3 regions of the Bradyrhizobium sp. SMVTL-02 genome follow, and region 3 is predicted to be linked to each of the others. Evidence: predicted binding sites of a transcription regulator. Region 3 holds the regulator's gene; each other region holds the start of a gene.

Evidence for each region. The regulator LexA, encoded in region 3, represses DNA repair genes until DNA is damaged. The targets are predictions, from matches to a motif close to TGTTCNNNNTGTGTTCNG.
Region 1: a site for LexA is predicted at 2,161-2,178, ahead of ACNJYB_RS03865 (DNA recombination protein RmuC). Genes of this name have one in related genera too.
Region 2: a site for LexA is predicted at 2,967-2,984, ahead of ACNJYB_RS10455 (DUF3072 domain-containing protein). Genes of this name have one in related genera too.

The regions. Positions count from the first base shown of each region.
Region 1 is NZ_CP182469.1:809,091-815,039, reverse strand. Features, by position in the region: gene truA (tRNA pseudouridine(38-40) synthase TruA) at 1-386, opposite strand, end outside; gene fmt (methionyl-tRNA formyltransferase) at 386-1,309, opposite strand; gene def (peptide deformylase) at 1,511-2,038, opposite strand; gene ACNJYB_RS03865 (DNA recombination protein RmuC) at 2,210-3,409, shown strand; gene ACNJYB_RS03860 (AmpG family muropeptide MFS transporter) at 3,491-4,855, shown strand; gene ACNJYB_RS03855 (hypothetical protein) at 4,982-5,419, opposite strand; gene recR (recombination mediator RecR) at 5,450-5,949, opposite strand, start outside.
Region 2 is NZ_CP182469.1:2,248,039-2,253,987, forward strand. Features, by position in the region: gene ACNJYB_RS10435 (universal stress protein) at 1-3, opposite strand, end outside; gene ACNJYB_RS10440 (Do family serine endopeptidase) at 214-1,755, shown strand; gene ACNJYB_RS10445 (hypothetical protein) at 1,999-2,361, shown strand; gene ACNJYB_RS10450 (DUF6496 domain-containing protein) at 2,374-2,655, opposite strand; gene ACNJYB_RS10455 (DUF3072 domain-containing protein) at 2,736-2,930, opposite strand; gene ACNJYB_RS10460 (hypothetical protein) at 3,046-3,270, shown strand; gene ACNJYB_RS10465 (hypothetical protein) at 3,289-3,498, shown strand; gene ACNJYB_RS10470 (hypothetical protein) at 3,586-3,819, opposite strand; gene ACNJYB_RS10475 (hypothetical protein) at 3,913-4,182, opposite strand; gene ACNJYB_RS10480 (hypothetical protein) at 4,323-4,544, shown strand; gene ACNJYB_RS10485 (HWE histidine kinase domain-containing protein) at 4,541-5,949, opposite strand, start outside.
Region 3 is NZ_CP182469.1:4,561,943-4,567,891, forward strand. Features, by position in the region: gene ACNJYB_RS21550 (alpha-hydroxy acid oxidase) at 1-952, shown strand, start outside; gene ACNJYB_RS21555 (HAD family hydrolase) at 960-1,592, shown strand; gene ACNJYB_RS21560 (hypothetical protein) at 1,752-1,946, shown strand; gene ACNJYB_RS21565 (molybdopterin molybdotransferase MoeA) at 2,176-3,387, shown strand; gene lexA (transcriptional repressor LexA) at 3,564-4,265, shown strand; gene ACNJYB_RS21575 (hypothetical protein) at 4,435-4,635, shown strand; gene ACNJYB_RS21580 (hypothetical protein) at 4,831-5,262, shown strand; gene ACNJYB_RS21585 (GAF domain-containing protein) at 5,483-5,949, shown strand, end outside.

The sequences.
Region 1 (5,949 bases), 3.8 Mb from region 3:
GCATGGCCGGCGTCGAGCGCGAGATTGGCGCGGGTGTTGACGATGCGGTAGCGGTAGTGGCGCTTGACTGCCGAAAAGCGCGCCTCGAACGTATCGGGCACGATCTCGGCCTCGAGCACCCCAATCGGATGCGGACGCAGATGCGCATTGAGCCCGTCGCGAAAGCGGCCGGGCGGAAACTGCTTCTCGACGTCGACATGCGCGACCTGGCCGCGCGCATGCACGCCGGCATCGGTGCGGCCAGCGCCATGCACCCGCAGATCCGCGCCGGTCATCGCCTTCACCGCCGCTTCCAGCGCACCCTGCACCGACGGCAGCGTGTCCTGCACCTGCCAGCCGAAGAACGGCGCGCCGTCATATTCGATGGTGAGCTTGTAGCGCGGCATCAGGCCAGCCGCATCGGCGGCTTCACAGGTACGCCGCGCAGGAAGTCCGCGGCCTGCATCCGGCCCTTGCCCTCGCGCTGAAGCTCGAGAATGCGGATCGCGCCCTCACCGCAGGCGATCGTGAGCTGATCGTCCAGCACTTCTCCCGGCTCGCCCGATCCCTCCGCCAGCTCGCAGCGCAGGATCTTGACGCGTGCATTTTCGAGCTCGGCCCAGGCCCCGGGGAACGGCGACAGACCGTGGATGTGGCGCAGCACCGCATGCGCGGGCTTGCTCCAGTCGATCCGCGCCTCGGCCTTGTCGATCTTGGCGGCGTAGGTGACGCCGTCCTCGCTCTGCTGTTTCAGCTGGAGCCCGCCGCGTTCGAGCGCGGCCATGGCGCGGACCATCAGGTCGGCGCCGAGGCGCGAGAGACGGTCATGCAGGTCGCGCGCGGTCATGGTGTCGGTGATCGGAAGGCGCTCGGCCATGGCGACATCGCCGGTGTCGAGGCCGACATCCATCTTCATCACCATGACGCCGCTCTCGGCATCGCCTGCCATGATCGCGCGATTGACGGGGGCGGCGCCGCGCCAGCGCGGCAACAGCGACGCGTGCAGATTGTAGCAGCCGAGCTTCGGCGCATCGAGGATCGCCTGCGGCAGGATCATGCCATAGGCGACGACCACGGCCGCGTCGGCGTCGAAAGCGCGAAACTCCTCGAGCGCTTCCGGAGTCTTCAGCGTCTTCGGCGTCAACACGGCAATACCGAGTTTTCGCGCGGCTTCTTCAACCGGGGTAGGCTGCAATTGCAGGCCGCGCCGCCCGCCGGGCTTCGGCGCACGGGTGTAGACCGCCACGATCTCGTGGCCATGCGCGACCAGCTCGAGCAGCGTCGGCACGGAGAAATCGGGCGTGCCCATGAAGATGAGGCGGAGGGGCATGACAAGGACCCAGGTGCATTCCCTCCCCCCTTGTGGGGGAGGGTTAGGGAGGGGGTGCCACACGACGCGCTCTCACGATTTGAGCGCGGATCGGTTCTTCGCCCCAGTTAAACCATTTGCTGGGCTGCCCCCCTCCCCTGCCCTCCCCCACAAGGGGGAGGGAGCAGAGTAGGGCGTGTGGCAGAACCGATCGGCTGCAATTCACTCGCCCGCGCGCTTGGCGGCTTTCTCGAACTTCTTCATCACACGGTCGCGCTTGAGCTTCGACAGATAGTCGACGAACAAGACGCCGTTGAGGTGGTCGATCTCGTGCTGGATGCAGGTGGCGTAGAGGCCCTCGGCGTCCTCCTCGTGCACCTTGCCGTCGAGATCGGTGAAGCGCACGCGCACCTTCGCGGGACGCTCGACCTCCTCGTAATATTCGGGAATCGACAGGCAGCCCTCCTCGTAGACCGACAGCTCCTCCGAGGAAGCCAGGATCTCCGGATTGATGAAGACGCGCGGCTCGTGCTTGGTCTCGCCGTTCTCATCGCGCTTGGCGAGATCCATGGTGATCAGCCGCAGCGGCTGCGCGACCTGGATCGCCGCAAGGCCAATGCCGGGCGCGTCATACATGGTCTCGAACATGTCGTCGGCGAGCTTGCGGATCTCCGAGGTGACCTTCTCGATCGGCTTGGAGACCAGGCGCAGCTGCTTGTCGGGCAGGATGATGATTTCTCGTAGGGCCATGGCCGCGATTTAAGCCGCGCGCCGGATGCGGTCAATGCGGCGAGGAACCCCGTTAACCCTCCGCTAACCATAAAACTTCAGGTTTCGTTAACCATAAGAATTCAGGGACCATCAACCGACGACGTTCCCCCTTCGTTCGCACCTCACCGCGAATCGGTTAGAACAGCAGGCATGAATGAGATCATTGTCATGCTCGGCGACTTGCCGGTGCGCACCATCGATGTGCTGATCGGTTTCGGCGCGCTCGTCCTCATCCTGCTGGTTGTGATCGCGGTCGTGATCGCACGCTCGGGACGGCGCGGCGCGGAACTCGCCATGGCGCACGCGATCCGGGCCGACGAGCTCGAGGAACGCCTCGCCCAGGTGCTGCGCGCCCAGAGCGAGGCCTCGGGCCGGGTCGACGCCATGACCCAGGCGCTGGCCGGCCGGCAGGCCGAGATGGCTCGGGCCGTCAACGAGCGGCTGGATTCGGTGACCCACCGCGTCGGCCAGTCCATGGAACATTCGACCCGCAACACCATGGAGAGCCTGCGCGCCCTGCATGAGCGGCTCGGCATCATCGACAACGCGCACAAGAACCTCACCGACCTCACCACGCAGGTGACGACCCTGCGCGACGTGCTCGCCAACAAGCAGTCGCGCGGCGCCTTCGGCCAGGCCCGCATGGAGGCGATCGTCCAGGACGGCCTTCCCAAGGGCTCCTACGAGTTCCAGTTCACGCTCTCGACCGGAAAAAGGCCCGACTGCGTCGTGTTCCTCCCCGACCAGCGCCCGCTCTGCATCGACGCCAAATTCCCGCTGGAGGCCATGACGGCGCTGCACGATGCCCGCACCGACGAGGAGCGGCGCGTGGCCACGCAGCGGCTGCGCGGCGACGTGATGAAGCATGTCAGCGACATCGCCGAAAAATACCTCGTCACCGGCGAGACCCAGGAGATGGCGCTGATGTTCGTGCCGTCGGAATCCGTCTACGCGGAGATTCACGACGGCTTCGACGACGTGATCCAGAAGGCCTATCGCGCCCGCGTGGTGCTGGTGTCGCCCTCGCTGCTGATGCTCGCGATCCAGGTGATGCAGCAGATCATGAAGGACGCGCGCATGCGCGATGCCGCCGACCAGATCCAGACCGAGGTGATCAAGCTCGGCGACGATCTCGGCCGCCTGCGCGATCGCGTGGTCAAACTGCAGAAGCATTTTTCCGACGCGAACGAGGACGTCCGCCAGATCCTGATCTCCGCCGACAAGATCGAAAAGCGCGCAGGGAGAATCGAGGAGCTCGATTTCAGCAAGACCGACGCGGCGGAAGGGCCGAGGCTGGTGGCGACGGCCGCGCCGGAACTGTTTCCAAGGAAGCTCCAGGCGGGGGAGTGAATTTAAGGCACACTGTCGTCGCCCGGCTCGACCGGGTGACGACAGCTCACCTGTAGGGCCAGAATCTGCTAACACCCCCCCATGACCGCTCCCGACGCGACCTCCTCCGCCGCGACTGCCGCCCCTGGGCCCTCCTGGCGGGAGAGCCTGGCCGTGTACCTGCAACCGCGGGTGCTGATCGTGCTGTTCCTCGGCTTCTCCTCCGGCCTGCCGCTGGCGCTGTCGGGATCGACGCTGCTGGTGTGGATGCGCGAAGCCGGGGTCGACCTCAAGACCATCGGGCTGTTCGCGCTGGTCGGCACGCCCTACACGCTGAAGTTCCTGTGGGCGCCGCTGGTGGATGCGCTGCATGTGCCGCTGTTCACCCGCGCGTTCGGGCGGCGGCGCGGCTGGCTGGTGTTCTCGCAGCTGCTGCTGATCGTCGCGATCGTGCTGCTGGCGATGACCGACCCCGCTCGCTCGCCATTCTATGTTGCACTGGGCGCGCTGCTGGTAGCGACGACGTCCTCGACGCAGGACATCGTTGTCGATGCCTTCCGCGTCGAGAGCCTGCCGGAGAGCGAGCAAGCCGCCGGCATGGCGGCTTACGTCGCAGCCTATCGCATCGGCATGCTGGTCTCGACCGCGGGTGCGCTGTTCATCGTCTCGGGTTTCGAGGGCAACGGCATCCCGCGACCATCGGCGTGGATGTGGGGCTATGTGGTGATGGCGGCGATGGTGCTGATCGGGACGATCACGGCGCTGGTCGCGACCGAGCCCGAACAATCAGTGCGGGCCGAGGCCGCGACGCAAGAAGAGACTGCGTTCACGCGCGTGCTGCATGCGGCGATCGGCGCCTTCTCGGAGTTCCTGACGCGCAAGGACGCGCTCGCGGCACTCGCTTTCGTGGTGCTGTTCAAGTTCACCGACGCCTTCTCGGGCACGATGACGGCGCCGTTCGTGATCGACCTCGGCTTCACCCGCAACGACTATGCGGCGATCGTCAAGGGCGTGGGCCTCGCCGCAACCCTGATCGGCGGGTTCGCCGGCGGGTTCGTGGCGCGGCGCTATTCGCTGGCGACATCGCTCTGGATCGGCGGTGTGGTGCAGGCGCTCGCCAATCTGTCCTTCTCCTGGCTCGCCGTGGTCGGCACCAACCAATGGGCGCTGGCGCTCGCCATCTGCGCCGAGAATTTCACCAGCGCGATCGGTACCGTGATCTTCGTCGCCTATCTCTCGGCGCTGTGCCAGAATCCGCTGCACACGGCGACGCAATATGCGCTGCTCACCGCGCTCGCGGCGGTGGGGCGGACGTATCTGTCATCGAGCGCAGGCTATGTCGCGGAGACGACGGGGTGGCCGCTGTTCTTCGTCATCTGCGTGCTGGTGGCGATCCCGAGCCTGATGCTGCTGGCCTACTTGCAGAAGCGCGGGCATTTCGAGGCGCTGGGGCCGGTGCGGGTGTGAGCTGACGCTCCGACCACCGACATTGCGAGCGAAGCGAAGCAATTCAGACTGCCCTGGGCGGAAACGGCCTGGATTGCTTCGTCGCAAGGGCTCCTCGCAATGACGGCCGAGGGAGTGGCGCGCCCCCTACTGCTTCTTGATCAGGCTCCACTTCGTGATCACGGCCTCGCTCATCTGGCCGGGATCGCTGGCGCAGGCGACCTCGTCGACCTTGACCGAGATCTCCTTGCCGACGAACGACTTCAACTGCGCGGCCTGCGCGTCGCTGGCGGTGACGAGCTGGAAGGTTTCGGGGCCGGTTTCGAGATTGCACAGCCCGCCCGGCGCCGGCAACCGGCGCGGTTCGGAGGTGATCTGGTAGGTCGCGATCCGCTTGCCCGCGTTCTTCACGTCGCGCACTTTCAATGCGGTCAGTTCTCCCGAGAGCACGTCACCGGTGTTGATCGGCTTGCCGGGCTTGGGGGCCGGCGGCGCCGCATCGTCCTGCTGCGCGGAGATCGCCGGGGTCACCAGCAGGAGCATCGTCGCGGCCAAAGCCAACCGTGTGGCGAAGAGTTTCGTCATGTCGTCCGTTCCGTCAGATCTGCAGGATAGCTAGAACAGGGTCCGCTGCCGCATGGCGGCCGATAGCGTACCTTCATCGAGATAATCAAGCTCGCCACCGACCGGCACACCATGCGCGAGTCGGGTTACTTTGACGTTGGCGTCCTGAAGCAGGTCGGTGATGTAGTGCGCCGTGGTCTGGCCGTCCACCGTCGCATTCAGCGCCAGGATGATTTCGTGCACCTCGGCAGCATGCGCGCGCGCGACCAGCGCGTCGATCGTGAGGTCCTGCGGGCCGACACCGTCGAGCGGCGACAATGTCGCACCCAGCACATGATAGCGCCCCTGGGTCGCATTGGCCCGTTCCAGCGCCCAGAGATCGGCAACGTCGGCGACGACGACGATGATCGCGGGATCACGTTTCGGATCGGTGCAGACCGTGCAGGGATTTTGCGTATCGATATTGCCGCAGGTCTTGCAGACCTGGACCTTGTCCAGCGCGACCTGAAGGGCCGACGACAGCGGCATCATCAGCGCTTCGCGCTTCTTGA
Region 2 (5,949 bases), 2.3 Mb from region 3:
CATGGCGCGCCTCCGATCGACATCGTTGGACAGCCGCAGTCTTCCACACCGCGGTGGGGAGGCCTTGAGCTGCATCAAACGTGCGGCCGCGATTTTGAGTGGCGCCGGCCTCAGCACCTTTGCCAAGATTTAATCGCGTGGACGGAACGCCGTAAGGTGGCAACCCCCATGTTGGGTGCAAGGCGACACCTGACCCAACATGGATATTTCGACATGAACGATCGCGTCAATTCCGACATCACCACGACCCGGAAGATCCTGGGACCGCGCCGGCTTGCGCTGCTCGGTACCGTGGCCGCGCTTGGCGTGGCCGTGCTGGCCGGCTCTCCCGGTACGGCGCAGTTCGGCGTGACCTCCCTGATCTCGCCCGCGCACGCCGCGGAAAGCACCGCGACCCCGCCGGGCTTCGGCGACCTCGTCGCCAAGGTCAAACCAGCCGTGATCTCGGTGCGGGTCAAGATCGACCGCGACAACGACAAGAATGCGATGCTGCAGCAGAACCGGATGGATTCCGACGAGGACTCTCCGTTCGACCAGTTCTCGCGGCAGTTCGGCTTCCGCTCTCCGGGCGGCATGAACGGCATGCCTCGCCAGCGTCACCAGATGGTCACGGGCGAGGGCTCCGGCTTCTTCATCTCCGCCGACGGCTACGCCGTGACCAATAATCACGTTGTCGACCACGCCGAGTCCGTGCAGGTCACCATGGATGACGGCACGACCTACACCGCGAAGGTGGTCGGCACCGATCCGAAGACCGATCTCGCGCTGATCAAGGTCGACGGCAAGAGGGACTTCCCCTTCGTCAATTTCGCCGAGCAGAAGCCGCGGATCGGCGACTGGGTGGTTGCGGTCGGCAATCCCTTCGGCCTCGGGGGCACCGTGACGGCCGGCATCGTCTCTGCCAGTGGCCGTGACATCGGCAACGGGCCCTATGACGATTTCATCCAGATCGACGCGCCCATCAACAAGGGCAATTCCGGCGGCCCTGCCTTCGACATGAACGGCAACGTGATCGGCGTGAACACCGCGATCTTCTCACCGTCGGGAGGCTCGGTCGGCATCGGCTTCGACATCCCGGCGGCGACCGCAAAGCTCGTCGTCGCGCAGTTGAAGGACAAGGGCGCGGTGACGCGCGGCTGGCTCGGCGTGCAGGTGCAGCCGGTGACCGCCGATATCGCCGACAGTCTCGGCCTGAAGGAGGCACGCGGTGCGATCGTCGACAATCCGCAGGACGGCAGCCCGGCGGCGAAGGCCGGGATCGAGGCGGGCGACGTCATCACCGCCGTCAATGGCACAGCGATCAAGGACTCCCGCGACCTCGCCCGCACCATCGCGACGCTGGCACCGGGCACGTCCGTGAAGCTCGATGTCTTCCACAATGGCGGCAGCAAGACCGTGACACTCACGCTCGGCGAGTTGCCGAACGAGCGGCAGGCGAACGGTAAAGCCGAGGAGGGCAAGGTGCAGCCTGACAAGGGCACGCCGCGTCTCGGGCTTAGCCTCGCGCCGGCCGGAGAGGTGCAGGGCGCCGGTCAGAAGGGCGTCGTCGTCACCGAGGTCGATCCGCAAGGGCCGGCAGCGCAGCGCGGCATCCAGACCGGCGACGTCATTCTCAATGTCGGCGGCAAGCCCGTCGCCAATGTCTCGGACGTCCGAGCTGAATTGGCCCAGGCAAAATCGTCCGGCAAGAACAGCGTGCTGCTTCAGGTGAAGGGTGTGGAGGCGACCCGGTTCGTGGCGGTGCCGCTCGCTTAAGTCCTTCGCTCTGAAGGGTAATCCAAAAGGCGGCCGGAGGGCCGCCTTTTTCGCGCTGGCGTTAAGGATACCCACAGGCTCACGATAACATTCTCGTTAACGGCAGCATTGATGACGGGTTCGTCCGAAAAAGCCGCGTTCGCTCGTCAGACTTTGGAGTCCATACTGCTTGCATGGGGTGGAACTCCGAACGTCCGGCTGCTTTCTGGAACCAGCCGGTGTTCGCATTTGATCGGTGCCGACATGGATCGATTGAAGCTCTCGCTGAGACGTGCGCTGCTCCTGGTGCCGCTCGTGCTGTCGACCGGAAGCGCCCTCGGGCGCGACGACGGTCGATATGCCAATTCACCGCTCAAGCCCTGGTTCGACAGCTTGCGGAGCCATCTCGGCCCGTGCTGCTCGGACGCCGATGGATTTGCCGTCTCGGATCCAGATTGGGAATCCCACGACGGGCATTATCGCGTGCGACTAGACGGTCAATGGGTCGATGTGCCGGATGAAGCCGTGATCACCGAACCGAATCGGGCGGGGCGCACCATGGTTTGGCCGGTGAAGACGGCGTTCGGGATTTCGATCCGGTGCTTCATGCCGGGCAGCATGATTTGACGGGTGTCAGCGTCAGCGCTTGCTGGATTTGCGTTTCGACGATTTCCTGGTCGACTGCTTTTTGGACGTCTTTTTCTTGGATGTCTTCCGCTTGGACGCTTTCTTCGGGACCTTCTTGCCCTTCTTGCGAGCCTTGGAGAGTCCGATCGCGATCGCCTGCTTGCGGCTCTTCACGCGTCCGCCGCGACCACCGCGGCCGCTCTTGGCTGTGCCTTTCTTGTAGCGGCGCATTTCGCTCTCGACATCGCTGCCGGAGCTGCGCGAGTAACGTCGTTTCTTTGCCTTGCGTGCCATGCGTTTTCTCCCTTGGCCGGGGGAAAACCACGCGACACTGCCATGGTTCCGAAAGCGCGTCAGCGACGCTCCCGATGAAGCTAGAAGGAGTTCGCGAGCGCGATCTCAGCTTCGAGCGCCTGGATGCGGCGCGCGGCCTCGGTGAAGGACAGATCTCGCGCATATTGCGCAGGCTGATACGCCTCTTCACTCAGCCGCTTCAGCCGCAGGCCCTGCGCCCGGGTCATTTGGTCCATGAGAAAAGCTTTGGCGTCGTATTTACCCTGAATCTGCATGTCCGCTCTCCATTCTGAAATCGCGACTTGACTATATGTTCTTATTTTGTTCTAACAAGACATGGACAACAGAATTAATGAAATTCGACGTAAAATCAGCTCCTTAAGGTTAGAGATGGCCGACGTCGAGGCATCCGTGCGGGACCTCGTCGATCGGGGTCGGGACTGCACGGAAATGGCCCTGACGCAGATGGGCCTGCGCCGGAAAATCAACCTGTTGATCGGCGAATGGAGAGCGGCCGGCGGTGGCGATGTCCTGCCGGATGTCCGTGATCGTGTACGGCTTCGTCCGCTGAAGAAGAAAGTCGCAGATCCTGGCCGGACGATCGTGCGGCGCTGAGAGCTTTGGGAGTGCGTCATGGAGGAAGACCCGGACACGTACCGGATCCTGAGACTGCGCGCCGAGATTCTCGAACTGGGCTCCGCGATCCGGCAGTTGCAGCGGGAGGGGCTCGACGACGCTGCGGCCCAGCTCCTGATTGCGCGCAAGCGGGCGCAGCTCGACCATCTCGTGAAGATGAATACTGCGAGCGGTGGACTGAGCATCGCCGATATGCAACGCGACTAGCGCGCGCAATGCGGGGTCAGAGGGATCGCATCGGATGCCCAAGCGAGAAGGTCCCGCGATTGCGGGACCTTCGATGAGCAGCGCGCCCTACTTGGTGGTGCTCATGCCCTTGGTCATCGTGCCGCCCTGATCGGAGCCGGGGCCGGAGCCGCCCTGACCGGACGGATCGGGACTCCTGGCTTTCGTGTTGGCGCCGGTGGTCTGCGATGACGACATCGAGGATCCATGTTTCGCCTTGTGCGACTTGGCCTGCACGGCAAACGGAGCGGCGGCAAGGCCGGTTGCCAACATCACGGCGAGTGCGAGCTTGGTTGTCTTCATGCGCGGGAACTCCCTGGGTTAAATTGACGCAGGCAGCCAACTGCTGTTCGTCACAGGAGTTCCCGACAAGAACCCGCATCTTTCCCGCGACCTTCAAAATTCCTTGTCCTCGTCGATGATGAACACGACGCCCGTGAGTGTCGCACCGATCGCGAACGTTGTGACCAATGTGAGGGCGAACACCAGAATGGCCTGGCTTCCGCCGTGATTGAGCAGATTGGCGACCGCCGGATTGGACAGAGTGAGCGCGAGACCGAATGCGAGCCCGAGAGCTGCGCCCATCATCGCATGCGTCACCAGCTTGATGACGCCGGTGGGAGAGAGCAGGCTCGACGGCTTCTTGGGTGTCTTGTTCGCACGCATGGAACCAACCCTCGATTGCACATGCAAACGCGTGCGATGATCTCGGGTTCCATTCGCATGAAGGAATTGTCATCCGCCGCTTCATCCGGCGTTCATGCGGAGCTTGCGAGGATGAGTTCCATCAACATGGGACACTCGATATGGGTAAGGTCGTCTATCTCTATCGCTCGCTGGCCTATCGGAATGCGGCCGCGGACATGTTGCGCAAGGCGCGCAAGCTGCCGCGCGGCGCGGAGCAAAGCGCCGCCCGCCGCTATGCGAGGGCGCTGCGCGATCTCGCAACAACGGAAGCCTGGCTCGAAGGGCGCGTCGCTGACGAACCTCGGTCGATCCTGCGCACGAAGGTCGCCGCGTCCGGTTAACCCGACGCGCGCTGCAGCTCGGGCGAGGTGTCGGCTTCGGACTTATCCTGCGCTGCCGAGACAGGCGTCTTGCAGGTCAGCGGCACCTCCAGGCGGCACAACAGGCCCTCGGGCCGCCAATCGAATTGCGCCCGTCCGCCGAGCTGGGACTCGACGCTCGCAAGCAGGCTCCGCGTGCCGAAACCGCGAGACTTCGGCGTCCTCACCAGCGGACCGCCGGATTCCTCCCAGGTCAGCGCGAGGCGGCCTTCCTCGACCTGCCAGCCGATCAAGAGCCGGCCGGATCTCGTCGAGAGCGCGCCATATTTTGCGGAGTTGGTGAAAAGCTCGTGAAGAGCCAGCGCCAACGTCTGCGCCGTCGCAGGGACCAGCTGAACCTCGGGACCGGCCAATCGGATCTGGTCGCCGAGCGAATAGGGTGCAAGCTCCTCGTCGATCAGCTTGGAAAGCTCGGCGCCCTGCCAGCTCGAGAGCGACAGGATCGTGTGCACCCGCGCGAGCGCATTGATGCGCCCTTCGACGGCGTTGACGTAGGCCTTGACCTCGTCGGCACGAGTGAGGCGCACGATCGATTGCGCCAGCGCCAGCGCATTCTTGGCGCGATGATCGACTTCCCGCGCCAGCAGGTTTTGCCGTTCCTCGGCACGCTTGCGTTCGGTGATGTCCACGGTGACGCCGCTCACGCGCACCACGCGGCCGCTATTGTCGGCCGTGGCGGCGGCCGTGCCGACACACCAACGGACGTCGCCATCGGGGCGCACGATGCGGAACTCCGTCTCGTAAGAGCGCGTGCCCTTGTTGAATTCGGCGATGGCCTTGCGCAATTGATCGACGTCGTCCGGATGCAACAGTGCCTGAACGTTTGCGGGGTTGACCTCGAAGCTCTCCGGGCTCACGCCGAAGATGCGGTACTGGCCTTCGTCCCACATCCAGTCGCCGTTGATCCAGTCCCAGTCCCAGGACCCCATCTTGCCGGCGGCAATCGCCATGCTGCGGCGCTGCTCGCTCTCGCGCAGCTTGGCGGTGGAGTTCTCCAGTTCCGCCGTGCGGGCGCGGACTCGGTCCTCGAGTTCCTGGTTCAGCCGTTCGAGCTCGCGGGTCTTGCGGTAGAGTTCGGAAAACACCTTGATCTTGGCGCGCAGCACCTCCGGCACGACGGGCACCGGCACGTAGTCGACCGCGCCCATCTCGTAGCCGCGGAGCCGGTCGATGTCGCTCACTTGTATGGCCGAGATGAAGATCATCGCGGTCTTCTGGAAGCGCGGATGTTCCCGGATCATCGCCGCAAGCTCGAAGCCGTCGAGTTCGGGCATGCAGACGTCGACCAGGATCACCGCGACCTCGGTCTTGAGCAGCACCTCCAGCGCCTCGCGACCGGACGATGCGATCACGAGGTTCTCACCGA
Region 3 (5,949 bases):
GGACGAGATCGCCTTCCGCCCGCGCGTGCTGCGCGACGTTCGCAAGGTCGATGGAAGCGTCGAGCAGTTCGGCCGCAAGATGCGCCTGCCGGTGGTGCTGGCCCCGGTCGGCGCGCTCGAGATTTTCGACCCGGATGGGGCCGCGAGCGTCGCGCGTGCCGCCGGCACTTTCGGTGCGGCGCACATGCTGAGCTCGGTGTCCGAGCCCGGCCTGGAGAAGACCGCCGAGGCTGCCCCCGAGGCGCTGCGTCTCTACCAGCTCTATGTGCGCGGCGACGACGCTTTCGTCGCTGATGTCGTCAGCCGCGCCGAGAAGAACGGCTACGCCGCCTTCTGCCTGACTGTGGACACCGCCCATTACAGCCGTCGCGAACGTGACATCGCCAAGCGCTACGTTCGCGAAAGCCGCCTGCGCGCCACCGGCGGCGACTACCAGAAGGGCCTGGAGTGGCGGACCGTGAAGATGATCAAGGACAAGTTCAAGATCCCTCTGATCCTGAAGGGCATCGCCACCGCCGAGGATGCACAGATCGCGCTCGATCACGGCGTCGAGTGGATCTACGTCTCCAACCATGGCGGCCGCCAGCTCGATCACGGCCGCGGCGCCATGCATGTCCTGCCCGAGATCGTCGACGTCGTGAAAGGCCGCGCCAGGATCATGGTCGATGGCGGCTTCTGCCGCGGCACCGACATCGTCAAGGCGCTTGCGGCAGGCGCCGACCTCGTCGGCATCGGCCGGCTGCAATGCTGGGCCCTGGCGGCGGCCGGGGAAGCAGGCGTGGCGCGGATGCTGGAGCTGCTGGAAGACGAAGTGCTGCGCTGCCTCGGCCTTTTGGGCGCTACTTCGTTCGCCGAGGTCGGCAAGTCCTGCCTGCATCCGGCCACCGCGACCAACGCGCCGAGCGTGTTCAGCGCGTTCCCGCTGTTCGACCACGATCCCTATCGATACTGAGGAAAGGATGCAGTTGACCGCGCTCTCTCCCGGCAGCGCCGACGCACTTCTGTTCGATCTCGGGCGCGTGGTGCTCGATATCGATTTCTCCAGGGCGATCGCCTGCTGGGCGGGCCATGCCGGCTGTAAGCCCGAAGCCATTGTCGCGCGCTATGTGCGCGACAGCGAAGCCTACCGGCTGCACGAGGTCGGCAAGATCAGCGACGAGGACTACTTCGCCTCGCTGCGCTCATCGCTCGGGATCGCGATTTCCGACGCGCAGTTCCTGGAAGGCTGGAACGCGATCTTCGCCGGCGAAATGCCAGACATCGCGGAGCTTTTGCCGCGCGCGGCCAGGCAGATGCCGCTCTACGCCTTCTCCAACACCAACCGGCCGCATGTCGACCATTTCTCGAAGGAATATGCCGGCCTGCTCGGCCATTTCCGCGAGCTCTACCTGTCGTCCAGCATCGGCCTGCGCAAACCGGACGCGGAGGCTTTCGACCATGTCGTGGCGGCAATGGGCGTACCGGCGCACCGCATCGTCTTCTTCGATGATCTCGCAGAAAACATCCGGGGGGCGCGGGCGCGTGGATTGACCACAGTGCACGTGACCTCGCCCCGTGACGTCGGCGACGCGCTGAGGCAGCTGGGGATTTGAGCGGATCAGCCTTCCGGCAAGGCGTTCCGCGGAACTTTTTGCTAAAAATGCGGAACCAAATCACTTTGTGCATTTTTGTACAAAGTTCCGGGAACGGAATGCGCCCCTTCGGACTCTTGAGTCCGTTGGGACTTCTACATTGGAATTGGACTGATCGACGTGCTGGGCAAATCCTACCTCACCAAGCAAGCCTCTCTCCTGCTCGAGTTCGCAAGAACCACCTCGGACTCCGACCTCTCCGCCAAGCTGATCAGCAAGGCTGCCGACCTGAAATCTCGGGCCGATCCGCTGGCCGACAAGGATCAGGGTCCCAAAGCGCCGGACGTCAGTCCGGACGCGCCGGCAGTGAGTTGACCGATGCTGGCCGTGGCGCTCGTTCTTCTTGTGCTTGCCATGGCCGTCCTCGTGCCGGTCTGTCTCGCCTTCCGGATCATGCCGCGGCGAATTTGACGTCTATCCTCACGACAGAGCGGATGGCGCAGGTTGAATCCTCTTGCGTCTCCAGTGTTTTGCCTCTGGGCCCGCACTCGGCTAGAACTCTGGCCGCCGATTTGCCGAACGTGCCCAGCAGGAGTTTTCAGCCGTGGCCTTGATGCCGGTTTCTGACGCGCTTGCCGCGGTGCTTGCCGGCGCGGAGCCGTTGCTTGAGGAGACGATCTCGCTCGATCAGGCCTACCACCGCGTGCTCGCCCGCGACGTCGCGGCGCGGCGCACGCAGCCGCCGGAGGCGATGTCGGCCATGGACGGCTATGCCGTGCGAGCGGCCGACGCGGCGACGATCGATTCTGAGCTGACGGTGATAGGCGAGGTCGCGGCCGGGCGGCCGTTTGCAGGCTTGGTTGGCGCCGGCGAAGCGGTCCGCATTTTCACAGGCGGCGTCGTTCCGGCCGGAGCGGACGCGGTCGTGATCCAGGAGGATACCGTCGCGGACGGCAAGCGCATCACGATCAAGGAAGCAGCAATTCCCGGACGGCACATCCGGCGCGCCGGGATCGACTTTGCCGAGGGCGACGTGCTGTTGCGCAAGGGAACCCGGCTCACCGAGCGCGATCTCGCACTCGCCGCCGGGATGAATCACCCGCATTTGCCCGTCCAGCGCCGTCCGAAGGTCGCCATCCTCGCCACCGGAGACGAACTGGTGATACCGGGCGTAGCGCCCGGGCCCGGCCAGATCGTCTACTCCAACGGTTATGCCCTGCACGCGCTCGCCCGCCAGGAGGGCGCCGATACCATCGACCTCGGTGTGGCCGCCGATACGCTGGAGGCCACCACCGCCGGGATCCGCGAGGCACGCCAGAGCGGCGCCGACATCCTGATCACGACCGGGGGCGCCTCGGTCGGCGACCATGATCTGGTCCAGCAGGCTCTCAAGGCCGAGGGGATCGCGATGTCGTTCTGGAAGATCGCGATGCGGCCGGGCAAGCCGATGATGCACGGCCGGTTAGGGGCGATGCGCGTCATCGGCCTGCCCGGCAATCCCGTGTCATCCTACGTCTGCGCTTTCCTGTTCATGGTGCCGTTGATTCGCGCGCTGTCGGGCCGCACCATGATTCACCATCGCCGCGAGCGCGCCGTGCTCGGCCGCGACCTCAATGCCAACGACCAGCGCGAGGATTATCTCCGCGCGCGCCTGGAGCGGCGCGACGACGGCACGCTGATCGCCCTTCCCGTCGATCACCAGGATTCTTCACTGCTTGCAAATCTCGCTGCGGCACAGGCACTTCTCGTACGCGCGCCGTTCGCGCCCAAGGCCGAAGCCGGCTCGGTCTGCGAGGTGCTGCTGCTGCCCGCCTGAGCGCTGTCATCTCACGCGGTCCGCGAACTTTGTCGCGTTCACAGTAAATTAAGCAGTTGCGGAACATGTATCGAACATATAGTGTCCGTTCATGATTTGTTTCGAGCATGCAGCGGCTTATCGCTGAACTGAGCGTCTCGGAATCGAACGACATCAACCGGGGGATTTTGGTCGAGATGTTAACGCGCAAACAATACGAGCTCCTGCGGTTCATCAGCGAGCGATTGAAGGAAAGCGGCGTGCCACCTTCCTTCGACGAGATGAAGGACGCGCTCGACCTGCGCTCGAAATCGGGCATCCATCGCCTGATCACCGCGCTCGAGGAGCGCGGCTTCATCCGCCGCCTGCCCAACCGCGCCCGCGCGATCGAGGTCATCAAGCTGCCCGAGCTCCAAGCGGCCGCCGGCAACCGCCGCGGCTTCACGCCGAGCGTCATCGAGGGCAATCTCGGCAAGGTGCGCACGACCTCCAGCCCGCCCGCGGACGAAGGTGAGCGTCCTGTCGCCGTGCCCGTCATGGGCCGCATCGCGGCTGGTACGCCGATCGAGGCGCTGCAGACCCGCAGCCACACCATCAGCGTACCGCCTGACATGCTCGGCTCCGGCGAGCATTATGCGCTCGAGGTGCGGGGCGATTCGATGGTGGAAGCCGGTATCCTCGACGGCGACATGGCGCTGATCCAGCGCAACGAGAGCGCCGACACCGGCGACATCGTGGTGGCGCTGATCGACGACGAGGAAGCCACGCTGAAGCGCTTCCGCCGCCGTGGCGCCTCGATCGCGCTCGAGCCAGCCAACGCCGCCTATGAGGTCCGCATCCTGCCGCCCAACCGGGTGAAGATTCAGGGCAAGCTGATCGGCTTGTACCGGAAGTACTGATTTGACCTCGCGATCGTTCGACACGCGCTTGAGCGCTTGTCCGCTCCGGCTGGATAGTCTTTCAGGTTCTGCTCAGATTATCCGGCCACCTGCCCCGCGTTAGATCCTCCGCACGCCGCGCAAAGCACACAATCGCTTTATGGGCCTGTCGAAAACCGGGGAGACAACCATGCGCAAGATCGTCTTGAGCACTGTCACGATGGCGCTGATCGCAACGTCAGTGTCACCGGCCGCCGCCGCACGATCGCATCATGTCCGCAAGACGACGCCGGCGACGCGCGAGCAATTCCGCAACGCACGCGACGCCGTTGCACTGCCGTCGCAACCCGCTTGGCCGTATTCGGGCTGGTCGGCCCCTGCTGGCCGTTGACGAAGAAGCACGCCCAATGCACGGGAGCGGGCTTTGTTCCTCATGCATCTGAAAAAGATATTGTGATGGCATCCTGCGGACCCAAGCCGCAGATTTGCCCACAACCCAGCAGACCGTTGTATGCTTCCACTCTGATAGAGGCCTGCGCCTCGACAGGAGGCGCGGGTCGCTATCTTACGAATGAGGAGCACCCCGATGTGTGACTACAGCCTGCACGCCGTCGCGACGCGTCCTGCCGAAGTCGGCGAGACGATCGTCACGACAACCTTCCGCGGCACCTCGACGCGCGGCTTCGCCTCCGAAGCCGACATGTCGGTTGCGGTATGCCTGCTGCCGGGAACGGAGCTCGCCTTCGCCGACAACGTCCGTTACGACAATCGCTGGATCTGGACGCGTACCATCAACTCGCGCGTCGGCAAGTTCGGCAAGATCGATCCGCACATTCCGGATCGCCATCACGATGCGATCGAATTCCCCGACGGGAAATACGTGCTGGTGACTCAGCTCGTCGAAGGCCAGCGCGCAACCGTACTGCAATTGCCGGTGACCCAGCCACTCGGCGAGCGCGAGCACAAGCCGCAGACCAGCGCAGACAGGCCGACGGTCACGCGCCTGCCGATCGGCTGACCTAGCTGCCTCGGGCTCGCAGGTCGGGGCCATGATTGAAATCGCCATCGCCGGCCGTGGCCGGCGAGATGGTGTGGTTTGTATCTTCGCAAATACCTTCGCCGGAGCACCTGCCGCAGCTCTTCGTCGCACGAAGTTTGCGCTGCCTTGCCTGAATTTTGAACGTCCGGTCCGCAAGCAAATGGCCGATGCTGCCAAAAAGGCTCGAGGCGGACGTTCGATGAAGACCTTCATTCGCGTCGTTGAACTCTGGGTGCCCGACCGGACGCGTATGCGGCTGGAATTCGGCGGCGGTCTTTATGGCGAAGGGCTGTCCGCGTTCAAGGCCGCAAGCGAAGATCTGCGCTTCGGTCGTGACGACGGGCTTCCCGGCAAGGCCTGGGCTTCCGGCCACCCCGTGATCCTCACCAAATTCGCCAATTCCCATTTCAGGCGGACCGACCAGGCGCTGGCGGCGGGCCTGACCTGCGGCGTGGCGGTGCCGGTGTTTTCAGGCGAATTCCTGCAAGCCGTGATGGTGCTGTTCTGCGGCGATGACGACGCGCATGTCGGCGCGATCGAGCTCTGGCACAACGATCCCGAGACCTCCCACGAGATGGGACTGGTCGACGGCTACTACGGCACCGCCGACATGTTCGAGTTCAACTCGCGCCACACCAGGTTTCCGCGCGGCTTCGGCCTGCCCGG